3 linked regions of the Gloeothece verrucosa PCC 7822 genome follow. The protein of the gene in region 3 binds, or shares a complex with, the protein of the main gene of each other region. Links are inferred from orthologs where the notes say so. Each region holds a gene or a part of one and is shown on either strand. Other genes may lie near its edges. The genes, in order: nuoH, CYAN7822_RS17515 and ndhC.

What was found.
Region 1: the proteins of ndhC (region 3) and nuoH are in contact, whole or in part, in a cryo-EM structure (PDB 6KHJ), measured with the Thermosynechococcus vestitus proteins. The link is inferred for Gloeothece verrucosa PCC 7822 from one-to-one orthologs. Residues at the interface, in WP_126986108.1 of Thermosynechococcus vestitus: Gly6, Tyr7, Glu8, Tyr9, Phe10, Gly12, Phe13, Leu14, Ile16, Cys17, Ser18, Pro21, Ala24, Leu25, Ala27, Ser28, Leu31, Arg32, Pro33, Ser35, Arg40, Leu41, Thr42, Thr43, Tyr44, Glu45, Ile51, Gly53, Ala54, Trp55; in WP_126985484.1 of Thermosynechococcus vestitus: Gln8, Lys26, Trp29, Leu30, Pro33, Met34, Met37, Leu38, Leu83, Ile84, Phe85, Lys86, Glu87, Asp88, Val89, Leu90, Pro91, Ala92, Thr100, Ala104, Val107, Ile108, Phe111, Leu112, Tyr114, Ile115, Ile125, Ser126, Leu128, Phe133.
Region 2: the proteins of ndhC (region 3) and CYAN7822_RS17515 are in contact, whole or in part, in a cryo-EM structure (PDB 6ZJN), measured with the Thermus thermophilus proteins. The link is inferred for Gloeothece verrucosa PCC 7822 from one-to-one orthologs. Residues at the interface, in WP_096411116.1 of Thermus thermophilus: Glu45, Ser46, Asn48, Pro50, Ala51, Gly52, Glu53; in WP_223903221.1 of Thermus thermophilus: Met26, Thr27, Asn29, Gly31, Pro32, His34.

What each region holds. Positions count from the first base shown.
Region 1 is NC_014501.1:2,801,404-2,804,484, forward strand. The notes cover bases 107-3,029. They hold nuoH (NADH-quinone oxidoreductase subunit NuoH), read left to right. Parts: upstream 107-970; coding sequence 971-2,089; downstream 2,090-3,029. Other genes in these bases: CYAN7822_RS12290 (ArnT family glycosyltransferase), read right to left, coding at 107-461; ndhI (NAD(P)H-quinone oxidoreductase subunit I), read left to right, coding at 2,136-2,726; CYAN7822_RS12305 (NADH-quinone oxidoreductase subunit J), read left to right, coding at 2,881-3,029. Also shown: more of CYAN7822_RS12290, read right to left, coding at 1-106; more of CYAN7822_RS12305, read left to right, coding at 3,030-3,081. UniProt on the Escherichia coli protein: NDH-1 shuttles electrons from NADH, via FMN and iron-sulfur (Fe-S) centers, to quinones in the respiratory chain. The immediate electron acceptor for the enzyme in this species is believed to be ubiquinone.
Region 2 is NC_014501.1:3,960,981-3,964,064, forward strand. Bases 48-2,973 are described here. They hold CYAN7822_RS17515 (NAD(P)H-quinone oxidoreductase subunit H), read left to right. Parts: upstream 48-882; coding sequence 883-2,064; downstream 2,065-2,973. Other genes in these bases: CYAN7822_RS17510 (hypothetical protein), read right to left, coding at 48-493; CYAN7822_RS17520 (hypothetical protein), read left to right, coding at 2,409-2,822. In the rest of the region: more of CYAN7822_RS17510, read right to left, coding at 1-47; CYAN7822_RS17525 (hypothetical protein), read right to left, coding at 2,980-3,084.
Region 3 is NC_014501.1:5,460,804-5,463,863, reverse strand. Bases 116-3,017 are described here. They hold ndhC (photosynthetic/respiratory NAD(P)H-quinone oxidoreductase subunit C), read left to right. Parts: upstream 116-1,336; coding sequence 1,337-1,699; downstream 1,700-3,017. Other genes in these bases: CYAN7822_RS24475 (NAD(P)H-quinone oxidoreductase subunit J), read left to right, coding at 2,517-3,017; ndhK (photosynthetic/respiratory NAD(P)H-quinone oxidoreductase subunit K), read left to right, coding at 1,778-2,524; CYAN7822_RS24490 (LptF/LptG family permease), read left to right, coding at 116-1,077. Also shown: more of CYAN7822_RS24490, read left to right, coding at 1-115; more of CYAN7822_RS24475, read left to right, coding at 3,018-3,056. UniProt on the Escherichia coli protein: NDH-1 shuttles electrons from NADH, via FMN and iron-sulfur (Fe-S) centers, to quinones in the respiratory chain. The immediate electron acceptor for the enzyme in this species is believed to be ubiquinone.

The sequences.
Region 1 (3,081 bases), 2.7 Mb from region 3 along the record:
GCAAAGCCAAAAAAGGGAACATCGCTCATAAAAGTATTAGAAAGAGCAAAATAAATTGGGTTTACAACAATGAGCAAAGTCCCCAAAAAAGCAAGTTTTCGGCTGGTATTAGCTTCTCTGAGCAATCCATAAGTAGCGAGAATACCGATTAATCCTATAATTAAGGTTGAGCAGCGCAGGGCCGTGAAAGAAAAACCAAATGGCAGACAAAATAAAGCTCCCCACCAAACTTGTGAAAACAAATTCGTGGCTGTCCATCCTGAAAGTTCAAAGTCACCTTTCTCTAGAACAGACTGTACAGTTTTTGCATAAGCCCAGTCATCATTTAGAGGAAAATTTCCCCAAGGATTAACTAATAATACCATCCCAAGCCAACAGAAAATAATGAATAAAATAGCCTGTATTTCTGTCTTGTTTGATGGGGGGATGGATAAACGATTAAGTAATTTATTTTTCATCATCTAGATTGTCAATAATTTTAAACTATTGATTGGTGATTGCCGTAAAGTATATCAAAACAGGAGGCGGTTATCTCGCCCCGACTTTCGCCCCAAATATAACATCACCGAACATTTTACAAGATTATGTCGGTTGAAAAAGCCGCTAAACAGGTTATTTTACTCTAAAATTTTTTTTTTCGCCAATTTTTACCTATCTATGGGTCAATAGGCGGGTTGGGCCTATCTAGGTTTATAGTTGCCCCTCTAAAAGTTTGACCTTTAGCACTCCCAGAAGGGTTAGGGCGCGGCTAAAGAACGAACTGTAGCAAACTTAAAGCTTATCAATATTGCTCTTACTCGCATTGAGTTTAATTAACTACCCGCTTTAGAGTATATATTTTGGATGTGTTATTAACTATCGAAATTATAAGCAAATTTTCTCATTTCCTGACCGGTGTAGGAGTCAGACAACGATATACTAACTATGAAGTAGTAGAAAAATCTTCATAACTTAATTGAGATCGGCAACTATGAACGGAGGAATAGACCTACAAGGGACTTTTATAGAGAGTTTGACAGACTTGGGACTTGCCCCCGATGTCGCCAAAGTTCTCTGGATGCCCTTGCCGATGGTTTTAATGATTATTGGGGCGACAGTAGGAGTCTTGGTAGTAGTCTGGTTAGAACGAAAGATTTCTGCGGGTGCCCAACAACGTATCGGCCCAGAATATGCGGGGCCTTTAGGAGTTTTACAACCTGTAGCAGATGGATTGAAATTAGTTTTTAAAGAGGACATTATACCGACTAAGGCTGATCCTTGGTTATTTACTCTTGGACCTGTCTTAGTCGTTTTGCCGGTATTTGTCTCTTATCTGATCGTTCCCTTTGGACAGAATTTAGTCATCACTGATCTCAATGTAGGGATATTTCTCTGGATTTCTTTATCTAGCATCGCCCCTATTGGGTTGTTGATGTCGGGGTATGCCTCCAATAATAAGTATTCTCTTCTAGGAGGTTTAAGGGCGGCTGCCCAGTCTATTAGTTATGAAATTCCCCTCGCCTTATCGGTGTTGGCCATTGCGATGATGTCTAATAGCCTCAGTACCATCGACATCGTACAGCAACAATCCGGTTATGGAATTTTAGGCTGGAATATTTGGCGGCAACCGGCCGGCTTTTTAATCTTTTGGATTTCTGCCTTGGCGGAGTGTGAACGTTTACCTTTTGATTTACCCGAAGCTGAAGAAGAATTAGTGGCCGGCTATCAAACCGAATATTCAGGGATGAAGTTCGGCTTATTCTATGTGGGTTCTTACGTTAACCTAGTGCTGTCAGCGCTAGTTTTTGCGGTTTTATATCTTGGGGGGTGGGAATCTCCCGTTCCTTTAGATAAGTTAGCGAGTTGGTTGGGTGTGAATGAAGATAATGCCATTTTGCAGGTGATCACTGCTTCTTTGGGGATTATAATGACCCTGCTAAAGGCTTATTTTCTCATCTTTATTGCGGTTCTCTTACGTTGGACAGTCCCGAGAGTTCGCATTGACCAATTGTTAGACTTAGGCTGGAAGTTTCTTCTGCCGGTTTCTTTAGTGAACTTGCTGCTTACCGCCGCCCTAAAACTGGCTTTTCCCATCGCTTTTGGCGGCTAATTAGTGAACAGTTAATCGTTAATCCACTGACAACCAACAACGGACTATGTTTAACATTCTCAAACAAGTTGGAGATTACGCCAAGGAAAGTGTACAAGCGGCTAAATATATTGGTCAAGGACTTGCTGTTACCTTTGACCATATGCGTCGCCGTCCCGTTACTGTACAGTATCCTTATGAAAAGTTAATTCCCTCAGAAAGATTTCGGGGTAGAATTCACTTTGAATTTGATAAATGTATCGCTTGTGAAGTTTGTGTGCGGGTTTGCCCGATTAATCTGCCTGTGGTAGATTGGGAATTTAATAAAGCGATCAAGAAAAAAGAACTCAAACACTACAGTATTGATTTTGGAGTTTGTATTTTCTGCGGCAATTGTGTCGAATATTGTCCGACAAATTGCTTATCGATGACCGAAGAATATGAACTCGCTTCTTATGACCGGCACGAACTAAACTATGATAACGTTGCCCTTGGACGCTTACCCTATAAGGTCACTCAAGATCCAATGGTCACACCGTTGCGAGAATTAGGATACTTACCTAAAGGAGTCCTCAGTCCTCACGACTTACCAAAAGGCAGTCAACGCGCAGGTAAACGGCCTGAAGAAATTATCCAAGAAACGGAAACTGCACAATAGTTATTAGCATTAGTTCCTAGTCATTAGTCCCAAGTTATTAGTTATCAGTATAAAAGTCAAAAATAACCCCAGATCACTGAATGACTAATGACCCATGACTAATGACCCATGACTACTGACTAATGACCCATGACTACTGACTAAGGAGAAAAAAGTGCATATCGCTGAAGGTGTTCAAATAGTCTCATTTTTGATTTTAGCCGGGTTCTTGATTACGGCGGCTTTAGGAGTGGTTTTACTCTCTAATATTGTTTACTCGGCTTTTTTGTTAGCCGGTGTATTTCTAAGCATTGCTGGGATTTATATCTTACTCAATGCCGATTTTGTGGCGGCTGCACAAATTCTCATCTATGTT
Region 2 (3,084 bases), 1.5 Mb from region 3 along the record:
GTTTAGCACTCTCATAAATTTGTTTTAGTGTTGAAATAGAAAAACAATCATAAAAAACGTCAATTGTTTCAGCGAGTATATTAAAACCTTTAACAACTCTCTCAAGATCATCTTTATACTGACCTGTTTTTCCTTCATTAATAAAAAAAAGTGCCCCAAAAAGTCTAAAATAAGCTGTTGAATAATTCTTTAAATAGTATAAACTAATAGCTATAAAATTATCATTAAATTTATCAATGTACTGTTTATAATGTTGAAGTACTCGATTTAAATGCTCCGTTAGTTTTTCAAAAATAACGGTTTTTTGTTGATAGGATTTTGAGTTATCTTTTACTTGCTCTAGACAAAATTCTGTCTCATTGATTAAATTTTTAATTAATATTTTTTCAGAGACTTCGAGAATATCATCAAGATGTTCCTTTAAATATTCAATATTTTTTAAAATATCTGTAGTGAGATTATTTTCAAATCCTTTAAGTTGTAGGTCATACATAATAGATATTTCCTAAAGTTAAAAAAAGCAAATTCATTAATCATTAAAGGACACAGACTTACCTAACTTTTTTTCAAAAAGTCTTATTTTATAATAACAGCCGATTTTGCCTGACGAGCCGCTAAACCATTGAAAATTAATCATGATAGCTCAAGCAAGGGAAACAGTTTATTAAATCCGAGAAAGCGCACATCGCTGCGGAATGCCTGTCGCCTTTTTTCCCTATAAGTTACGAATGGGAGCAAGGACTCCCCTAACTAAACTCAATATTTTTGCTCAAAAGCGTCATTTCTAATTTTCAATCCCTTTATAATGATTTAAACAGAGGTGTCGATTGTCCGACATCAAGGTTAAAACGACATCACCAAAGTGTAGCAAGTCACTAGACCATGAAAATCGAAACCCGTACCGAACCCATGGTTCTTAACATGGGTCCCCACCATCCCTCAATGCACGGCGTTCTCCGTCTAATAGTCACCCTCGATGGCGAAGATGTAGTCGACTGTGAACCCGTCATTGGTTATCTTCACCGAGGGATGGAGAAAATTGCCGAAAATCGCACAAACATTATGTACGTTCCCTATGTTAGCCGTTGGGACTACGCGGCGGGGATGTTTAATGAAGCGATTACCGTCAATGCGCCGGAAAAATTAGCGAATATTGAAGTACCAAAACGGGCGCAATATATCCGCGTGATCATGTTGGAACTCAACCGCATTGCTAACCACTTATTATGGTTAGGCCCCTTTATGGCGGACGTTGGCGCTCAAACTCCCTTTTTCTATATTTTCCGAGAACGGGAAATGATTTATGACCTCTGGGAAGCCGCTAGCGGTTATCGCATGGTTAATAACAATTATTTCCGCATCGGTGGGGTAGCGGTAGATTTGCCCTATGGTTGGGTCGATAAGTGTGAAGACTTCTGTGATTATTTTGACCCGAAAGTGGATGAGTACGAAAGGTTAATCACCGATAACCCGATTTTCCGCCGCCGGGTTGAAGGGGTTGGCACTATTACCCGAGACGAGGCGATTAACTGGAGTCTTTCAGGCCCGATGTTACGCGCTTCTGGGGTGAAGTGGGATTTACGCAAAGTGGACCACTATGAATGTTATGACGATTTCGACTGGGAGGTTCACTGGGAAACGGGGGGTGATTGTTTTGCTCGTTACCTCGTTCGTATTCGGGAAATGCGCGAATCGGTGAAAATTATTCGTCAAGCTCTTAAAGGTCTGCCGGGCGGCCCCTATGAAAACCTGGAAGCCAAGCGCTTGATGGAAGGGAAAAAATCTCAGTGGAATGATTTTGAGTACCAATATATCGCTAAAAAGATTGCTCCTACCTTTAAAATTCCTGCTGGTGAACACTATGTTCGTCTAGAAAGCGGGAAAGGTGAATTAGGCATCTTTATTATTGGTAATGATGATGTTTTTCCCTGGCGTTGGAAAATTCGCGCGGCTGATTTCAATAATCTGCAAATTTTGCCTCATATTTTGAAAGGGGTAAAAGTAGCTGATATTGTCGCTATCTTGGGAAGTATCGACATTATTATGGGTTCTGTAGACCGTTAATTCCCTTTAAAACTTTTATTACTGTTATTTAGCCAGGGATTAAAGTCCCTGGTTATGGTTTAAATGGGCAGGGGAAACGAACAACCCAATAAGCAATAAGGATTAGTCCAAAAGTCGTAAAAAGTAGGCGATAACCTAGAGCGAAATTTTATTAAATTAGTTTTCTATTTTTTTAATATTTATTAATTAAATTGGTAACTTTCTATTCCTTTAGATAGAGTTTTATTTTTGGGTTTAAAATTTATCTAAAATTTTACTTTTGCCTGTGTTAATAAAACTTGTTAGCGTTCAATTCCCTTTTATCCTTCACCTAATACCTAGTTAAAAAAAGTGAGGACAATTTTATGAAAATTCGTTTTTTAAGTGGTTTAAGTGTGGCAGCACTTAGCCTTTGTTTAAGTTGGCCAGTTTTAGCTCAAAATTCTGCCAAACCTGACTCGGGAAATACATCTAACCCAAGCACTTCCGAGACGATGACAGAAGATACACCGTCTCAAACTCCTGAGCAACTAACACCAATGAATGATAAACCGTCGTCGCCTGATGGGTCTTCCTCTACTTCGGAAACTAACAGCGAATCTCAGCCGGGAACAAGTTCGGTTTCTCAGCCAAGATTGGAACAAATGACCAATACTTCTGGTGAAAATCCAAAACCGAGTTCTCAAACCATTGATCCTGTTCAAAATCCAACTAAACCCCAGGTAACCCCAACAACCACAAAACCCCAAAATTCGGTTCCTGATACGATTAAAAAATAACTTTTTACAAGTTATTGAAAGCTAATTAATTACTCTTTGTTTATTGAGTATGGGTGTAAAGAGCTTAGATGATCCTGCCTGATCAGCAGGATTTTTTTATTACACCTTAAATTTTATTCCCTGTTCCCTAAAATCCAGAACTTTGTCCCTCAGTAGTCTAGGAAATGCTATATTGAGGCTTATAAATTTTCCCAGGACTATGATCTGAGTTAATTTCCACCACTAAATCAGCCGCTCCGGGGTTTTGGGTTAAAGGCGTAAT
Region 3 (3,060 bases):
TTTTTGTTTGGAATGGGATTGTTTACTTCTCTAGGAATTGCTATTGGGACTTTATTTGATATCGTTCGGAAAGTGACAGAATCGGGATTATCTATTAGCATTGCTTTGCAAATTTTGATGTTAAAAATGCCCGAGTTTGTTGTCTTAGCTTTTCCGATGTCAATTCTTTTAGCAACTCTAATGGGTTATAGCCGCCTTGCCAGTGATAGTGAATTGATTGCTTTCCGTAGCATTGGCATCAGTCCTTATCGGTTACTCGTCCCCAGTCTCATTCTCAGTTTGATGGTAACGGGAACCACCTTTTTCTTTAGTGATTATGTGGCTCCTCAAGCCACTCAACAGGCTAAAAGCATTTTAGCAGATGCTCTAAAACAAGATAAACCTTTACAAGTAGAAGATAATATTATATATCCTGAATATAAAAAAATTACTCAAGACAATGGACGAGATCAAACCATATTAACCCGTCTATTTTATGCTGAAAAATTTGATGGGCAACAAATGCAGGGGTTAACCATTTTGGATCGTTCTCAACCGGGAGTTAACCAAATTGTTACTTCTCAGTCAGCCATCTGGAATGTGGATCAAAATAGTTGGGATTTTTATAATGGAACAATTTATTTAATTGCTCCTGATGGCTCCTATAGAAATATTGTCAGATTTGAACATCAACAACTTGATCTGCCCAGAGCGCCGCTTGATATCGCTAAAAGAAAACAAAATCCAGCCGATATGAGCATCGCTGAAGCTAAAGAATATTTAAAAATCGTCAAGTTAAGTAAAAATGACCAGAGAGCGAGAAAAGTTGAAGTAAGAATTCAAGAAAAATACGCTTTACCTTTTGTTTGTATCGTATTTGGTTTGATCGGTTCTGCTATAGGATTAAAACCTCAAAATACCAATAAAGCTACCAGCTTTGGAGTCTGCATTGTGTTAATTTTCTCTTACTATTTACTCTCTTTTATAACGAGTTCGATGGGAATTTGGGGAATTGTTACGCCGACGGTATCCGCTTGGCTTCCTAATATTTTAGGACTGTTGGCAGCCATGAGTTTATTAGTCCAAACCGCTAAATAAAGCCACTCCCCCATAGCGCCTCAGCCAGAGCCATAGATAAATCTTAATAGAATTAATTTAAAAAACTACAGGACAATCCGGGTTAGCTCCTTGTCATCGGGAGCAGCACTGCTCACCAGTGAAAGTAAACCGAACCATAAAATCTTTAAAACAATAGCGTTAGAATAAAACCCTTATAATACATAATTAGTGAAGAAATATAAACATCAGTCTTTTCTGATGACTGGAGTGAGTCTAGCACAGGAGTAATAATTAAATCGTGTTTGTCCTCAGTGGTTACGAATATTTACTCGGCTTCCTACTAACTTGTAGCTTAGTGCCCATCTTAGCTCTAACCGCCTCAAAACTCTTGCGTCCCAGTGGTGGAGGCCCTGAGCGGCGTACTACCTACGAATCTGGGATGGAACCAATTGGTGGCGCTTGGATTCAATTCAACATCCGTTACTATATGTTTGCCCTAGTTTTTGTGGTGTTTGACGTGGAAACAGTATTTCTCTACCCTTGGGCAGTGGCGTTTAATCGTTTGGGAGTCTTGGCTTTTATTGAAGCCCTAATTTTCATTGCGATTCTAGTGGTGGCGCTCGTCTATGCCTGGAGAAAAGGCGCACTAGAATGGTCTTAGACGTTCTCCCCTTGGGGTGTCTTGCTCCCCGTCTTGATTTATTTGACTCCCTAGTTGTATTCTAACTTTGAAAAAACCATGAGTCCAAATCCAACCACTCAAAGCGATCTCTTCATTCAGCAACAAAAAGAACAGATCCTCAACCCGATCAATCGTACTAAAGTCACTCAAGACCTTTCTGAAAACGTCATCCTAACGACGGTTGATGACCTCTACAACTGGGCTAGACTTTCTAGTCTTTGGCCGATGTTGTATGGAACAGCTTGTTGTTTTATCGAATTTGCGGCTTTAATTGGTTCTCGCTTTGACTTTGACCGTTTTGGCTTAGTCCCTCGTTCTAGCCCCAGACAAGCCGATTTAATTATTACTGCTGGCACGATTACCATGAAGATGGGACCGGCCTTAGTACGGCTTTATGAACAAATGCCAGACCCTAAATATGTCATCGCTATGGGCGCTTGTACCATTACTGGCGGGATGTTTAGTAGCGACTCCACCACCGCCGTTAGAGGGGTAGATAAACTCATTCCCGTAGATGTGTATATTCCGGGTTGTCCTCCTCGCCCTGAAGCGATTTTTGATGCCATCATTAAATTACGCAAAAAAGTCGCTACTGATTCGATTCAAGTGCGTCCTGAACAAACCCATCGCTACTACAGCACTACTCACAAAATGAAAGAGGTTTCCCCCATTTTGACGGGTCAATACCTACGCTCTCAAACTCGTCAGGCTCCACCTTTAGAACTAACTGAAGCAATGGGAATGCCCGTTCCTCCCGCTTTATTGACCTCCAAGCAAGAAAAGGAAGTAGTAGATCGTGGCTGAAGAAAATAAACCCGAAAATGTAACCGAGGAACCCTCTCAAGAAACCGCCATTGTCGAAGCAGGACCAACTTCGAGTTGGTTAACGGAAAATGGTTTTGAGCATCAGTCCCTAGAAAAAGATCATTTGGGAATTGAACTGATTAAGGTCGATGCAGAGTTTTTACTGCCTATTGCTACGGCCCTTTACGCTTACGGGTTTAATTACCTTCAGTGTCAAGGCGCTTATGACCTTGGGCCGGGTAAAGAATTGGTCAGTTTTTATCACTTGCTCAAAGTTGAGGATAATGTAGATTCTCCCGAAGAACTCCGTCTAAAAGTGTTTTTGCCTCGCGATAATCCTAGAGTTCCTTCTGTTTATTGGATCTGGAAAGGAGCCGATTGGCAAGAACGAGAAAGTTTTGATATGTACGGCATTGTCTATGAGGGACATCCCAATCTCAAACGCATTTTGATGCCGGAAGATTGGGTCGGTTGGCCGTTGCGAAAAGATTATATTTCGCCAGACTTTTACGAGTTACAAGACGCTTTTTAACTCA